DNA from 4 places in the Halobacillus ihumii genome. Region 3 is predicted to be linked to each of the others. Evidence: riboswitches for the same ligand, from Rfam matches in the RefSeq annotation. Region 3 holds a riboswitch; each other region holds the start of a gene.
What was found. A riboswitch is a leader RNA that binds a small molecule or an ion and turns the genes downstream of it on or off. The one in region 3 is predicted to bind cobalamin.

Region 1 (4,066 bases), 610 kb from region 3:
TGTAAAGGAAAAATATCCTCAAAAGGTGGGCCTGGTAACAGCCGTTTATACCACTTGCATGTCTGTCTTTTCAGCGGTTGGCACAGGGCTTAGTATTCCTTTAGCTGAAGGATTTGGGCTTGGATGGGAAAAAGCACTCGTATGCTGGGTCGTGTTAGCTATTCCGGCTGCAATAATCTGGGTGCCTCAACTACGAAAACCGGCTAAAGCAGATGATGTAAAGACACCTGCACTGCAGAACGGTTCGATATGGCGTTCGAAAATTGCCTGGCAAGTTACCATTTTTATGGGATTACAATCGTTTTTATTTTATTCTATGATTGCGTGGCTGCCTGAAATCCTCAATGGCAGAGGGGTTAGTATCTCAACAGCAGGGTGGATGGTATCTGTCATGCAGTTAACGGGGTTGCCGATGACCTTCCTGACTCCGGTGCTGGCTTCCCGGTTTAATAATCAAAGAGGAATTGTTGGAATGATCGGCTGCCTTTATACAACAGGCTTGTTAGGAGTATTGTTCGCAGAAGGCATTCCCTTATTGGTTCTGAGTGTCATGCTGATCGGGATTGGCCAAGCTTCATCTATCAGTCTGGCGCTTACCTTGCTTGGGCTTCGGGCAGCTAATGCTCGGCAAAGTGCTGCACTGTCTGGGATGTCTCAATCGATTGGATATTCACTTGCTGCTGTGGGGCCGGTATTAATCGGTATACTGCTGGATATTACCGCATCGGTGACAGTTCCAATACTATTGTTCATCGCCATTATAGTTGTAATGGTAACAGCTGGTTTAGGAGCAGGAAGGAATCAGACGGTTTTTCAACAGAGCAAAGAACCTCTTCGGTAATAGACAGAAGCATAACACTCACGTTATAAGCTAGGCTCGGACATAACTTAAAAAAGCATATCATTCTATTAATATCAGTTCGGGTTGTACACTTGGAAAGATTACTACCATCGCTTCGTAAAAATACTTCGCTTTCCGCGGCCCCACAGGACGTGGGGTCGTTCGGTGTTGGCACACGACGTGCCGAACTTAACCGAACATCCTCTAAAAAGTCGAGCTTCCTCGGAAAGCAAAGGACGCTTTCCTGTGGGATCTTTGGGTCGTGCTGTTCCCGCAGGAGTCTTCGCATTTTAACTACGCTAATTATCTGCGTTTTAAGTCATTTTTTATCGTTCGTTTTTTGACATCATTGCTTTTACTTATGTTCCTGCCTTTAATGTTATATGGGGGATCATATATCCACTTACTAGGATAGTAAGAATCAGAAAAAAACCATGCACAACAATTACCTTAAAAAACTAATACTTCTCTATGCCTTTGACAATGCCTTTTGCCACTTGCTCGCGGTAATCTTCGCTTTTTAACAATTCCGCGTCTTTTTTATTCGAGACAAACCCCGTTTCTACAAGAATTGCTGGCATATCAGTATGACGCAAAACATAATAATCCGCTTTAAACACCCCGCGACTCAGGTTATTAGTTTCAGAGATAACGTGTTCCTGGACTAAATCTGCAAGATCTCTTGCATCTGAGCTCCCTGCACTATAAAAGGTTTCGATGCCTTTAGCGCTAGAGTCATAGTATCCGTTGGCATGAATACTGACAAAAAGGTCGCCTTCCCAGGTATTGGCCATCTTTACACGATCTTCAAGGGTAACAAAGGTATCATCTGTTCGCGTCATTAAAACATCATAACCTTTTGCACGCAGTGTAAATTCAACGAGCTTAGCGATTTCTAGAATAACGTCTTTTTCCTGAAGAGAATTTCCGATGGCTCCGGGATCTTTACCTCCATGACCAGGATCGAGAATAATGCGTTCGATCTCCTGTCTCTCAGATTGATAAGGTTTTTCCTCCCTGGCCTCGTCTGGTTTTCTCACACGCTTCTCTTCGATTCGTTTTTCTTCCTCAACGCGCTCCCAAGCACCTTCTGACAGAAAATCGGTGCTTACAAAACCTAGACGTCCTTGATAAGTGATTTGCCCCCAGCCATTCTCAAGATCAATATACTCAACTTGTTCCCCTGGTAAAAGACTTCCGATCACCGTAGCATTCAAACTAGGTGCTTCCCGAACATTTAAGGACAATTGGGTGTCAACTTCGCCTGTTTGTGCAGCTTTTACTGGCGTGGTGATCACCAGCGTAGATGTAACTGTCAGGACAAACAATAGAATTACCTTGATCGAACGCATGTTCAAATTCATACATAACTCCTCCTGGCTATTAATAGTGCAACTTTTATTCTATGAAAGGTAGTGGATCATACTATTAATCTTGGACAAGTTTTAAATGATATATTCAGTAACACGCTACCAGGAGAATATTTGACAAAAAACTCTAAAATGCAAGCATTTTTTCATAATCTTTAGTAGAATAGTAGTTAATTGAATAGGCGAAGAAAACAGGCGTGATGTCACTCATCACTTAAAAGGGAAGTTGGTTCAAATCCAACGCGGTCCCGCCACTGTACTTGCGAGCAATCTGCACGATTCCACTGTGTCATAAGCATGGGAAGGAGCAGAAAGCCATGACCATAAGCCAGGAGACCTACCTGTTTTTCTCACCAATAACCTACGCGGATAGGAGGTGTTTAGTAAAAAAGGAGTTCTGCTTATATGTCCATTCAGTGGAATTGCAAATCCTTGAATGTACACATCTTCATTGCGAGATGTGTTTTTTTTATGCTCAAAAATAGATTCATTACAGGGGAGAGGTTAATTTGAAACGTTTATTGAATTACATACTCATGCTTCTAATGACGATCAGTTTGCTGGCAGGCTGTTCAAGCAATGAGAACTCTGGTCAATCAGAGGAAAGCCAGAAAGAAGACGCTGCAAATACAGAAGAAACCCAAGGTGCATACCCTCTTACGGTAAAGGATTCAGCGGGTAATGAGGTCGTACTGGAGGAAGACCCTGAACGAATTGTCTCATTGATTCCCAGTAACACAGAAATAACGTTTGCCGTCGGTGCAGGTGAACAGGTTGTCGGCGTGTCAAAGCATGACAACTATCCCGAGCAGGTGAATGAAATTGACAAGATTGGCGGCATGCAAATTAACACGGAGAAAGTCTTGTCATTAAAGCCTGACCTCGTGCTTGCACATGGGTCCAATGCTCATAATTCACAAGCAGCCATTAAGCAGATCCGCAATGCAGGGATTCCGGTTTATGTAGTTAAGAACGCAACTGATTTTAAGGGCGTATACGAAACGATTCAATCGATTGGTAAATTAGTAAATGAGCAGGAGAAAGCGAACAGCATTGTAGCTGGAATGAAGGATAAGTTAAAGAAAATTAAGGAAAAAGCATCTACGATCGAAGACCCTAAAAGTGTTTTTGTTGAAGTATCCCCGGCACCGGAAATTTATACGACTGGAACGGGCACATTCATGAACCAAATGCTTGAGGCGATTAATGCGAAGAATGCTGCTGCCAGCCAAGAAGGTTGGGTGAAAATGAATGAAGAGGCCATTATTAGTTTGCAGCCTGACGTCATCATTACTACCTATGGCTATTATACAAAGAACCCTGTCGAAAAAGTTCTCAGTCGAGAAGGATGGGAACAAGTACCGGCTATTAAAAATGAACAGGTATTTGATGTTCATTCTGACATTGTTACACGTGCGGGCCCACGTTTAATAGAGGGTGTAGAGCGGTTAGCCGAAGCCGTTTATCCGGAAACGTTCGGTGATGAATAAACCGTTGGCTTATATAGGGAGTTTTATGATTTTAATAGGCGCTTGGCTGGCCGGCGTGGCCGTTGGCAGTGTGCCTATTCCGCTCCCTGTCATTATCGGGGCTATAGCAGAAGCGGTTAGTCCTTATCAATCAACCATTGACCCTATAAACATCAGTATTATTGTAGATGTTCGCCTTCCGCGTGTCGTGTTAGCTGGATTAGTGGGTGCCTCCCTAGCTATAGCTGGAGCATCCTTCCAAGGGCTGCTGCAAAATCCATTAGCGGACCCTTATACACTAGGTGTATCTTCAGGTGCCTCAGTTGGGGCGGTGTTGGTGTTATTTGTAGGCTTTTCTTTCCCGGTTTTCTCAGCTTTTACGCTTC
Region 2 (4,066 bases), 1.6 Mb from region 3:
GGTGGGGCGATTTGATGTGCTACTATGAATTGGACAGGCAGCAGGGGGGAAGAAGAAAATGAAAGAAGTGATTGTGTTTTTAGCTGAAATTGTTAATGTATTTCATGATCTATTGTTAGAAGTATCTCAGTCGTCTGGATGGAATCTGACTGATAAGGAGCTTCACTTCTGGATTATCGGAATACTGGGAATCATAGGATTGATTTTTGTAGATGTACTATTTCATATGATTGCTAGATGGAGTATTACGGTTATTTCATTTTTGTTTACACTCTCTATGGTTCTTGTTTTTGTGCTGGCTGTAGAAATTCAGCAGAAGATTACAGGCAGGGGGGCTATGGAGTTTAATGATGCCGCCATAAGTGTACTCGGATTTTTAGCCTTTTGTGTTGTTTATTTTTTCATGAAAATGATAGCAAAATGGATTCGAACAAGGTGAAACCCCCTTCTTTCTTTGTAAAGTAAGGGGGCTGTTTCTTCTTATTTTATAACTTTTCCATCACTATCTACGTAGACAGAGGTCACAATGGTACGATTAAATGGAACGTTTGCTTTCGTCTTTCCTTTAAGGTCAATAGTAAGATTGTAAGTGCCTTCTCCGAGTTTTTCTAACTTTTTAGAAGAGGAGCCGTTCAGATCATTCCACTTTAGGCTTTTCGTCTTCTTTTTACCTTTCTTATAGTAGTCTAGGCGAATATCTGCTTTTACTTTGTTATGATCGATCGCTTGTTGATGCTGTGCGAGTAAAGATACTTCCATGTTTTTATTTACTGTAAAGTCTAAGTCCTGATTAACGGGGCTTTGATAATGGACGGATAGAAGGTAGTGCTCCTCAGGTGAAGCTGCTTGAAGTGTCCATTCTCCTTTAGCAGGTTGGTTTAGTTGAATAGAATGATAATAAGCACCCTGGAAAATATTTGACGAAGCTGGTGTGACTTCAAAGGATGAATGGTTTTTACCGTCTGGTCCAATGAGAGTTAATGCAGTATTTTCCCTTTCGCTGATCCAGTTCACGGTAGCTTCAGTTACGTGATCTTCTACTATGAATTTTTCATAAGTTGATCCTTTATAGGTTCCCCCGCGATAGTAGTAGTTTGCAAGAGGGGAAGGCTGATGTTTTTTCCGATCCATTGGTTCTGTTAACGTTTTATAAGCCGTTACGGATTGGTTTTCATAAAGGTATTGATCAAATAACCGGAATGTGGAACTGCCTAAGCGGATTTCTGAGTGATTCCAGTCAGCTACTTTAACTTCCTGGGCATAAGGAAGGCGTGAGCTAGCCACAGTAACTGCACCATCATTCGCTCCATAGCTGCTCAGGTATAACCCGCCCCAGTAAAGCGAAGTTCCAAAGGTTCCCCATCCTGTACCGCCGAATGTAAAAATGGGATCTTTATCAACATTAGCATGACTGTCGGTTTGGCTGCGGAAATTGTTCATGTAGCCGGTTTGGAGCGAATAGACGGCTGGATTTTTACTTCCAATTATGTCAGCCAACCACCCGGCCCAACTGCTATAGGCAAGATCGGCAAGCTGTGAACCATGATGAGGGGTAGAGAGGGTAATCAAACGGTCAACGTAAGGGGAGGCCTGGTAATGTACAAGGGCGGACTGTGTATCGATGCCACCTTTACTATGTGCTACGAGTACCAATTCTTCGCCAAAGTACTCGTAAATTTGTTTTAGTTTTTCAGCTAATAACTTTCCGTTGTCCCACATATTTTTAGTAGGATACAAATCTACAAATGCCGTTTCAAAGCCATGATTATAAGCCGTTTGATACATATCATTTTCTTTCCACCAGGTGTGAGAGGAACTATTTAAGCCATGAACAAACACAACAGGCGACTTGGAAGAATCAACATCAGTGGGAGTGAGACCGACGTACCACTGCCCAGGCGTTCCGGAGGGGTCTCCTTTTCCAAATGAACCTGCATAAACTTGTAATGGTGATAGGAGAATAACTACTAGCAGAAAGATTCCTGCTTTTTTTAGCATTTGTACACTCCTTTCTGACAAAATCGATGAAGTCACAGTCAGCAATTTATTATATACGTCTGAATTTTTTGTAGAACAAAAAGTTAAAATAAATAGTTCAGTGAACTCAGGTGTTTTAGTGTGAATATTTTAAGGTTGATCCATTCTTATTGACAACTGGCTGGCTCTCGCCGATAGTGAAGAGGAGGACAAGTATCCTCAAACAAAATTTAATAGGCTTTATGGTGGCTTCATGATTGAAGCTGAAAAGGGAAGATTGGTGCAATTCCAACGCGGTCCCGCCACTGTATAGAGGAGGCATTTTGCGAATTTCACTGTTTCTGACTCGAAATGGGAAGGAGAAAAGGCTGTTGATTCTGAGCCAGGAGACCTGCCATAAAGAAGAACATGTTAATCCTACGGGAGATAGGAGGGTGTTACGTGATGAGGTATCTATTTTTTCTTGCTGATCCCTTATAACTGCTCATAATCAAGTCACATCTTCTTTAGGAAGGTGTTTTTTTATTGCGTTTTTTGTGAGTTGGCTTTTTTGCAAAAACGCTTAACAGCTATGTAAGAGACCTGCAAGGAGGAAAGGAAATGGAAAATGCTTTACCGGTAAATGCTTCGAAAATGACACAAACACGTTTGGTTCTGCCTCCAGATACCAACCATCTGGATACGATTTTTGGAGGGAAAGTACTTGCATATATCGATGAAATTGCAGCCTTAACCGCTATGAAACACTCTAATTGTGTGGTTGTTACGGCATCGATTGACTCAGTGGATTTCCTATCTTCGGCTAAGGTAGGCGATGCGCTGACCTTGGAAGCGTTTGTTACGTCAGCGGGAAGGTCATCAATGGAAGTTTATGTAAAGGTGTTTGCTGATGACTTATTAAAGGGGGAGAAGATGGTGACAACTGAATCATTCTTAACGATGGTTGCTGTAGATTCAGAAGGAAAACCAACACCGGTTCCACAAGTAATCCCTGAAACAAAAGAAGAAATAAGGTTACATCAAACAGCACCCTCGAGAAAAGAGTATCGCCGCAACCGCGCCAGCTTACGATAATCCCAATTAATTCCACCTCAGGTCATCCAGAATCTGGATGACCTGAGGTGGAATTAATTGGGATTAGTTGTCGTTTTTCGGCGGGACGTCGCAGCTTTCATCTGTGCAGGCTTCTCCCTGTTTGTCATCAGTTAAGCTTTGAAAAGCAGGCGATTGCTTTTCTTCCTCCATTACTTTCTGTAAGCTTTGTACAAAAACTTCGGTAGGCTGAGCTCCAGAAATAGCATACTTTCTGTTAACGACGAAAAAAGGTACGCCTTGAACGCCGATTTCCCTTGCTTCTGCTTCCTCCGCACGAACCACCTCACCAAATTGTTCACTTGAAAGTACATCACTGACATCAGTCTGGTCAAGTCCTATGTCTTGTGCAAGTTTGATTAGTGTATCGTGATCACCAACATCTTCTGAATCGGTGAGAACAGCTTGGAAGAACCGTTCTGTCGCTTCCTTACCAAGTCCCTTGCTCTCTGCAAATTTAGCTACACGGTGGGCGTCGAATGTATTAGTAGGAACTGTTGTGTCCAGATTGTATTTCAACCCTACGCTGGTCGCTTGCTGTTCCATGTTTTTATTCATCTGCTTGGCTTCTTCCACGCTCTTCCCATACTTGGCAGCTAATTTCTCGGCATTAGACATTCCTGTGTTTTTCTCCGCTTGCGGGTCAAGTTCAAAGCTCTTATAGACGATCTCTGTCTGTTCACCTTCAGCTATTTGTGAAAGAGCCTCTTCAAGTCGACGCTTTCCAATATAACAAAACGGACAAACAAAGTCCGACCAAATTTCTATTTTCATGTTTATCACCTCATAGTTAATTTTTCACACATTTATTTTACGGGGCAATTAAGTGAAATGCCATTAATCTGATTGATAAGCCACTAGAAAGAACAGATAATATTTTTGGCTGGAATATAGTTCCACCTCAGGTCATCCAGATAATGGATATAAATAGGCTGGATGGTTCTAGTGGTCAGACGTCTTGTGCTGTGTCTTTTGGCGCAATTTGTAATTTTTACAG
Region 3 (4,066 bases):
CAATCATCGTTTCAAATATATCTCCGTCATATTTCTTTAGAAAGCTAATAAAATGCTCGTGCCTCCTCTTTGCATCTTCGTTTAGCAAATAAAAGAAGATATCTTCTTTATCTTCAAAATACTGATAAAAACTCCCTCTTGAAATTTTCGCCGTCTTCACGATATTTGAAATAGATGCATCGTAAATTGAGACTCTTGAAAACTCTTTTTTTGCTGCATCTATCAAGGCTTGCCTTTTTTCTTCGTTTAAATTATGAAATGTTTGTTTGGGCATCATTTCTCCCCCAATCTAATTAAAAAATGACACGGTGTCACTTAAGAACAAGAACTACTATATATGACACTGTGTCACATGTCAATGAATACACCCGACTATTTGAAAAAAGTCTTCAATTCTATCTTCTGTGACCATATAGCTCTCTAAAAGGAAACATATGAAGAAACGCAGCTCTATTAATCTTTTATCAATAAAAGGTTAATAGAGCTGCGTAATTGTTCTAGCTAAATAAAGCACATTAATTTACTTTTTCTCAAATAAAAAGACCCACATGAACGTGAGCGCCTGCTTAAGTTCGACTGGGAAATGGGACACGTCCTCTCCCTCTACTTCCCGTTTGTAGACCCCATGGCCATCAATAAGATTCCATCCTGTTTCTTCAGCCATTTGCCTGAGTTCCCATGGCATCATCGTGTTACATATCACTTCTTCCCCGTAAACCCGCCGATAACTATTCATTCTTGGCTTCGCGGTTGGCCCTAAAATGCCGATGCAGAGTTGACCGCCCTTCTTTAGAACCCGTTTCATTTCCTCAAGACCCTTGTAGGGAATTTCTGTCCATTCCAGACTATTCACAGCCATAATCGCGTCAAAGCTTTCCTTTTCAAAAGGAAGATGAGTGAGGTCTCCTTGTACGAACTGCAGTCTCTCATGTTCAAGACGTGCCTTCGCACGTGTGATCATATCTTGTGAGATATCCAGTCCTGTAACATTATAACCTTCTTGCTCAAGTTTATAGGATCCATAACCGTCTCCACACCCTAGATCGGCTACCTTACTTCCTGCATCCACATGCTCTTGTAAAAAAGGAATAATCGTTTTCCTGCTTCCCTTATCCCACATATTCTTGCTGTTTGCGTTCCAAAACTCTACTCGATCATTCCACTGTTTCTCAGCTTCTTGATGCCAATTAAATGAAGTCATCGTGTTTGCCTCCTTTTGCCTTCCTGCCTCTATACTATTAATTCTACATCTTTTTTTCGATTCCTTTCCAGCAGGGATTTATTCCTAATCCTTGAAAAACTGTTGCAGAGTTCTACGATCTTCGTTATGATAAAAACACAATATAAGCTAAATAATAATTCACCAAACACTATATATAGTATTTGCGTAAAGAAGATGCCACAAGGCTTAATAGGGAATCCGGTGCGAATCCGGAACTGCCCCCGCAACTGTAATCGCTCTCGAAACGGAACAATCCACTGTGCGCTATGCATGGGAAGGGCCGGAGTAGAAATGAGCGTGAGTCAGGAGACCTGTCTTCTTACGCACGGAAGTTTCAACTTCTTCGGGGATTGAGAAGATGAAGCGATGGAATGAAGGGTGTCTCCACTTTCTACTTTTGGACATCCGTCTTCGTTTCATGGTTTCATCCGCTCAATTAAATGAGCGGATTTTTTTATGACTAATTATGCGAAGAGACTTTATGTGATGGGGGCCCCCTTGGATCAGGGTACTCACATCACTTTTTCAAAAGTTGTTTAAAAGGAGTGGTTAGATGACAGCGGTACACACATTGAACTGGCAGACTTGGTTAGCAGAGCAGGTAAAAAAGTTCCCGTCACTGGATATCCAGCGATTGTTGGACAAGCTCCCGAATATGAAGCTTGGTCAAATGGAGCGTCGGGAGCAGGGTAAAGCACTGGTCCTGGAGTGTTTGGCTGAAATTAATGAGAAGGAGCCGTATTGGACGTATTTGGCTGCACGAATTCAGTTAGAGATGATGTATGAAGATTCGGCACGCAATCGTACTCAGAGTAAGCCGTATGCGGGATTACACCATTTAATGGAGTTGTTGAAAGACGAAGGTATTTATAGCGCGGATTTACTTAGCAATTATTCGAAGGAGGAAATCAATACACTTGAGGCGGCCATTGTTCCTGAGCGCGATCATTTGTTTACTTATATTGGGTTAAAGACCCTCGGGGACCGCTATTTGGCAAAGTCAAAGGCTGGTGAAATGTTTGAGCTTCCTCAGGAGCGATTCATGATTATCGCCATGACGTTGATGGCAGAAGAGAATCATTCAAAGCGTATAGAGCGGGTGAAGGAATCATATTGGGCATTGAGTAACCTCTATATGACCGTAGCTACACCAACACTGGCGAATGCTGGCAAGCGTTATGGCCAGCTGAGCTCTTGTTTCATCGATACGGTCGATGATAGTTTACAGTCGATCTACGACACTAACACGGATGTGGCAAATTTGAGTAAACACGGTGGAGGTATCGGTGTTTATTTAGGTAAAATACGCAGTCGCGGCAGTGATATTCGAGGTTTTAAAGGCGTTTCCTCAGGAGTGCTCCCCTGGATGAAGCAGCTTAATAATACAGCTGTCAGTGTAGATCAGCTCGGTCAGCGGCAAGGAGCTGTGGCGGTGTACCTTGATGTGTGGCATAAGGATATTTCCCCCTTTCTCGACAGTCGCTTGAACAATGGAGATGAACGGCAGCGAACGCATGATTTGTTTACGGGAGTTTCCATTCCTGATGTGTTTATGGAAGCTGTTGAAAAACGTGAGGATTGGTACTTGTTTGATCCACATGAAGTTCGTTCCGTGATGGGGTTTTCACTGGAGGATTATTACGATGAAAATCGTGGCAGCGGATCATTTCGTGATCGATATTGGGCTTGCGTTGAGCACCCTGGTTTATCAAAAGAATCAATACCTGCGATTGAGGTTATGAAACGAATGATGATTGGCCAGCTTGAAACAGGCACGCCGTACATGTTTTACCGTGATGAGGTCAATCGGATGAACCCGAATAGCCATAAAGGAATGGTGTACTGCAGCAATTTATGTACTGAAATTTTGCAAAATCAAAGCCCTACTGTCCAGGCGGAGCAGTATATAGAGGACGGGAAAATTATCACTGTCCAAAACCCAGGCGATTTTGTAGTTTGTAACTTATCCAGTGTGAACTTAGGCCGTGCTGTTCCAGCTGGAGTTCTTCCACGACTGATACCAATTCAGGTACGGATGCTCGATAATGTGATCGATCAGAATACGATTCCTGTGAAGCAGGCTCAACTGACAAACCAGTCTTATCGCGGCATTGGTCTTGGAACATTTGGCTGGGCTCACCTGCTTGCCCGTAAAAAGATCGCTTGGGAATCAGAGGAGGCTGTCGATTATACGAAAGAAGTGTATGAGGCTATTGCCTTCTACACCATTCAGGCCAGCAGTGAGCTTGCTCGTGAAAAAGGAAGCTATCCTTATTTTCAAGGATCGGACTGGGAGACAGGTGATTTTTTTATTAAACGGTCGTTTGACCAAGATGCGAGTTGGAACTGGGAGCAGTTACAGCAGGATGTTGCAGAGAATGGCATGCGTAACGGCTACTTAATGGCCGTTGCACCAAACTCCAGTACATCGATTATTGCGGGAAGCACTGCCAGCATCGATCCGATTTTTAAAAAGTTTTATTCCGAGGAAAAAAAAGATTATAAAATTCCTGTAACGGCGCCGGATTTGGATGCGGAAACCTATTGGTACTATAAGTCGGCCTATGATATTGATCAGCATACGAGTATTAAGCAGAATGCGGTTCGTCAACGATATGTCGATCAATCGATCTCGTTTAATATGTATGTTCACAATACGATTAAAGCAAAGGAATTGCTCGCCTTACATGTAGATGCCTGGAAGCAGGGCCTGAAGACGACTTACTATACCCGCTCTACCTCCAGCCAGGGGGAATATGAAGAATGTGAAAGCTGCTCATCATAAAGGAGGTTGATAGAATTGAATACGACTATACACAAACGGAAACTTGTCGATTATGAGGC
Region 4 (4,066 bases), 2.3 Mb from region 3:
GACTCTTTTACAAAAAGACTGATAAATCACTTTCTATGTTGCTCCATCGCCTGTCGTTGAATCTGATTAAGGTCCGTATTTTTAATAGAAGAATGGGGGTGGAAAGCGAGTTATTTCCCGACCACCTTCCCCTCATCCAGATGATGAATAAGAAAATAACCCGAATGAAAAATCAGTTCGGGTCATTTAAGTGCCAACCTCTACTTATTCCTCTGCAGGAACTGGGTTCAGCGCCTTCGGTGTTTCCACCGTTTTACTCAATTCATATGGACCTAACTTGCCGATTGACGTGTTTTCGAATTCAACTCGATCATAACCGAAATGTTGAGCGGTCATTAAAATGGATTCTATGGCTGTCAGCATTTGTTGTTTATCAACAGACTTAGGATTATTAAGTTCGACGATGAGTTCATTGCCTTCTTCATGTGCAGATTGAATGGTCACCTCAGGTGGTAGCGGAGAATCCACTTCTGGATCCTTCTCATCTTTCTTTAACTCTTTTAAAGCGGTGCTTATCGTACTCTCATTCTTGATCGATATGGGAACGAAAAAGGAACTGTCACTTGAAGAAGGCTTAAATACTTTGAAAATGAAACTACCCTCTTCGATAACCGACAATGATGATACTTTTCCATAACTGCCCAGCGATACCGGTGAGCCGTCCTCAGTCTGAATGGAAATATTCTCAACATTGTAAGGCTCCACTGACCATTTTATACTGTTAACAATTGAAGTGCTCATCGCATTTCCGCTAACCGAAAAGTTATTAGGAAACGTCACCTGAGCCTTTTCATCGTTTTCATCAATTGAAATGGTGATATTTTCAAGAATATTTTCTGATAATCCAAGCTGTTCTGTATTGATATTGCTTCCTTCACGTTCATTCTCTTCAGATACAACCGTAAGAGGAACGATATGTTGAACACTCTGATCAACAGCTGCCAAAGGCTTCATATTACTGGAAATTTCTTCAACCACCATACTTTTCAACTCATGAACAGTTTGATCAGAGGACTGCTGGTTGGTTTTTAAAGGAAGATCATTTCCGCTGCTGGAACCTTCCGACTTTTCCAGCTTCAAATTTTGATGCTCAGCAGATTGCGGATGATCGACAGCCCCTTCCTTCATGGAATAATATGAAAAAGGCACTACTACGGCCAGAATGAGCACTGCAATGACGGAAGCTATACCAGGAAACAGCCATCTTGGGCGCCTTGAAGACTGTTGGTTAGAGTCAGCGGTGATCAGGCGATAATAATCATCTTTACTTTTTGTGTCATCAATTTGCGGGAGCTCATGCAGCATTTTTTCTATACGTGTATCTTGTTTATCATTATGCTTCATGCTCACTACCCCCCTTTACACCTAATCGTTTCTTTAAAGCAAGCATTCCTCTATGCTGAGTAGTTTTAACCTTACTCTCCGAAAACTGCAAAATGGCTGCGGTTTCTTGTATCGTCATCCCCTGTATATACCTTAAGATAATGACACTTTTTTGATCTACCGTACACTGATCTAATGCTTCGTAAACTTCTCTCATCCTGTCATTCAGTTCCGCCACTTCGTCCGGCAAGGCTTCCTCATCCTTTATTGATTCACCTTTTTCTTCCCAGTTAAAAAAGTCCATAATCTTTTTTCTTTTACGTCCCTGCTTGCGGAAGTAATCAATAGTCACATGTCTAGCTATCGAAAATAACCATGTTTTTTCACTGCTCCTGCCATCAAATGATTGATATGATTGAAGCACTTTTATATAAACCTCCTGGGTTAAATCTTCAGCGGCTGATCGATTTTTTACCATATAATAAATAAATTGAAATAAATCTCGATGATATTTATCGTAAAATTCATCAAAGAACGGTTTCACACCTTGAACCTCCCGTTCATTCATATTGTCGTTTATGTACCATTAAAAGTTACACCTACCTATCATAATACCGATCATTTAAAATGAAAACCATAAATGTTCATATAAAAAAGAGCTGCTAAAATCGCAGCTCAACTTTAAATATCCTTATACACTTGTAAGCGAATGTTTCTTTTGATAACGAGAAAACAATGTTCCTAACACCGGGGAGAGCACAAGGATAAAAATTACGTTGCTTGCGGCATGATTTAAGTCCATCGGCAATCCTGCTAAATAATAAGCCCAAAACGGCTGTCCTGCAACTCTCATTGTAAAAGAAATAATTAGTCCATAGACAATTCCGCTTAGAAACCCATATATTGATAGCATCCATACTGGAATGTTCGCCCAGTATTTGCCGATTAAACCTGCTCCCAGTCCGATTATAGACCAGGATAGAATTTGCCATATAGTCCAGTACCCCATCCCTAGAAAAACATTAGAGAGAAATGTTGTTAAGAAAGCCATAATGACTGCTGCCAGCGGCCCTAGCCAGAAGCCTGCAATGATAATAATGGCAGTAACAGGCTGTACATTTGGAATGTTCGCCATCACCAGACGTCCTGCAATTGCCATCGAAGCAAGCATTGCAATTAACGTTAATTTATACGTATTCATGAATCATGATTCCCAGGATTGAAAATCAAAGACAATTTCGTCGCCCTGTTTTACCTCGTATTTATTTGCTCCAACCATTGAAGTTTCCCCGTTTATGGTAAACATCCAGGCCTTTTGCTCTCCTTCGCTGGCAGTAATTCCTTCAAGTCCCGTAATAAACCCATCTTTCTCTGCCACCTCAAAGTTGTTTTTCATCACTTCCATTAACACAGTGCCTTCTTCAACTGTTACTTCTTCATTGGCGAGCACTTTTTCCCCTTTGTTCTTAGATAGTTCGATGTTAAGTGTTACTTCCTGCTTCTCCTCTTGGCTGGTGCTGGCCTCTTCTCCTCCACCTTCAGTTTGACAGCCAGCGAGCACGAACAAGGTCACCATTAATGCTGTGATTAGTGCATACATCTTTCTCATGATTACAAAACCCCCATTCTATTAATAAATACATTGCTGCAATGCTAATCGGGGATGATGATGGTTGACTACTCAGGTCTACCCAAATGATACTAAAAAAGCCTGCTCCTTTATTAGAAGAGCAGGCTTAAGACATACCAGTAAAGCTATGTAAAAACACTACATAAGATTAAACCGGATATCTCAAAGGCTCAATCCCCGAAGCTTTGAAACAATATATTAAATCAGGCAGGTCTACTGACTCGTGCATCATTCTACTAAAGAGCCTTCCCACGATTATTCGCAGTGGTTTCCCTTGTTCGTCAACACTTACAGTTGCGAGGACAGTACTGGCTTTTCACCAGATTCCCTATTACACCATATCGGGTACCTAATTTTCTCATTTAATTCTATTTTATCGTACAGCATGGTCAGGGTATTTTCAAGCTATTTCTCCTCTTGTTCCAGTTCTGTCGGCAGAGTAAAGGTGAAAGTTGTTCCCTCATTCACTCTACTATGAACATGAATCGACCCTTTATGAGCCTCAATGATGTTTTTGGCAATAGCGAGTCCCAGACCCGTTCCTTTCTTACTATTTTCCCTTTTTCTAGACTTATCTGCTTTATAGAATCGTTCAAATACAAATGGGAGATCTTCTTCAGGTATTCCCAATCCTGAATCTGTGACTTTCACGATCCATTGATCAGATGTTCGTTCGGCTATTACATCCACCGATCCGTAATCATTCGTATGCCGAATCGCATTATCTATTAAATTCGTTAATACCTGCTCAATGCGATCTGCATCGATATGAATGGTTCCTTGCGCGTCATTTGAATAAAGCTGAAGGTTGATCTCTCTTTCGTTTGCCAATCCCTGAAATTTACGAATAATTTTTTCAAGAAACGGCATTACTTCGACTGTATCCTTATAAAGAGTCATATGACCGGCTTCCATTCGAGCGAGATCCAGTAATTCATTCACTAGCCTGCTGATACGGAGTGATTCATCATGAATAATTTTAGCCAGCTCGTTTTTATCTTCCTTCGTTTCGGCTACATCATCCACAATTGCTTCACTGTATCCCTGTAACATTGAAATCGGAGTTCTTAGTTCATGTGAGACGTTTGCAATAAAATCTTTTCTTAATTTATC

Region 1: it holds a riboswitch for cobalamin, as region 3 does, so the genes downstream of both, G6R08_RS09420 (ABC transporter substrate-binding protein) here and G6R08_RS12460 (ribonucleoside-diphosphate reductase subunit alpha) in region 3, are expected to answer to the same signal.
Region 2: it holds a riboswitch for cobalamin, as region 3 does, so the genes downstream of both, G6R08_RS04870 (acyl-CoA thioesterase) here and G6R08_RS12460 (ribonucleoside-diphosphate reductase subunit alpha) in region 3, are expected to answer to the same signal.
Region 4: it holds a riboswitch for cobalamin, as region 3 does, so the genes downstream of both, G6R08_RS00845 (DUF4430 domain-containing protein) here and G6R08_RS12460 (ribonucleoside-diphosphate reductase subunit alpha) in region 3, are expected to answer to the same signal.

The regions. Positions count from the first base shown of each region.
Region 1 is NZ_CACVAO010000001.1:1,887,262-1,891,327, reverse strand. Features, by position in the region: gene G6R08_RS09430 (CynX/NimT family MFS transporter) at 1-841, shown strand, start outside; gene G6R08_RS09425 (N-acetylmuramoyl-L-alanine amidase family protein) at 1,300-2,205, opposite strand; cobalamin riboswitch at 2,388-2,570, shown strand; gene G6R08_RS09420 (ABC transporter substrate-binding protein) at 2,721-3,701, shown strand; gene G6R08_RS09415 (FecCD family ABC transporter permease) at 3,694-4,066, shown strand, end outside.
Region 2 is NZ_CACVAO010000001.1:929,284-933,349, reverse strand. Features, by position in the region: gene G6R08_RS04880 (hypothetical protein) at 59-439, shown strand; gene G6R08_RS04875 (esterase/lipase family protein) at 481-1,998, opposite strand; cobalamin riboswitch at 2,204-2,390, shown strand; gene G6R08_RS04870 (acyl-CoA thioesterase) at 2,578-3,051, shown strand; gene G6R08_RS04865 (DsbA family oxidoreductase) at 3,115-3,843, opposite strand.
Region 3 is NZ_CACVAO010000001.1:2,496,867-2,500,932, reverse strand. Features, by position in the region: gene G6R08_RS12470 (TetR/AcrR family transcriptional regulator) at 1-277, opposite strand, end outside; gene G6R08_RS12465 (class I SAM-dependent methyltransferase) at 521-1,201, opposite strand; cobalamin riboswitch at 1,378-1,554, shown strand; gene G6R08_RS12460 (ribonucleoside-diphosphate reductase subunit alpha) at 1,776-4,007, shown strand; gene G6R08_RS12455 (ribonucleotide-diphosphate reductase subunit beta) at 4,023-4,066, shown strand, end outside.
Region 4 is NZ_CACVAO010000001.1:152,053-156,118, forward strand. Features, by position in the region: gene G6R08_RS00830 (GerMN domain-containing protein) at 205-1,344, opposite strand; gene sigX (RNA polymerase sigma factor SigX) at 1,334-1,867, opposite strand; gene G6R08_RS00840 (ECF transporter S component) at 2,015-2,524, opposite strand; gene G6R08_RS00845 (DUF4430 domain-containing protein) at 2,528-2,932, opposite strand; cobalamin riboswitch at 3,143-3,321, opposite strand; gene G6R08_RS00850 (ATP-binding protein) at 3,359-4,066, opposite strand, start outside.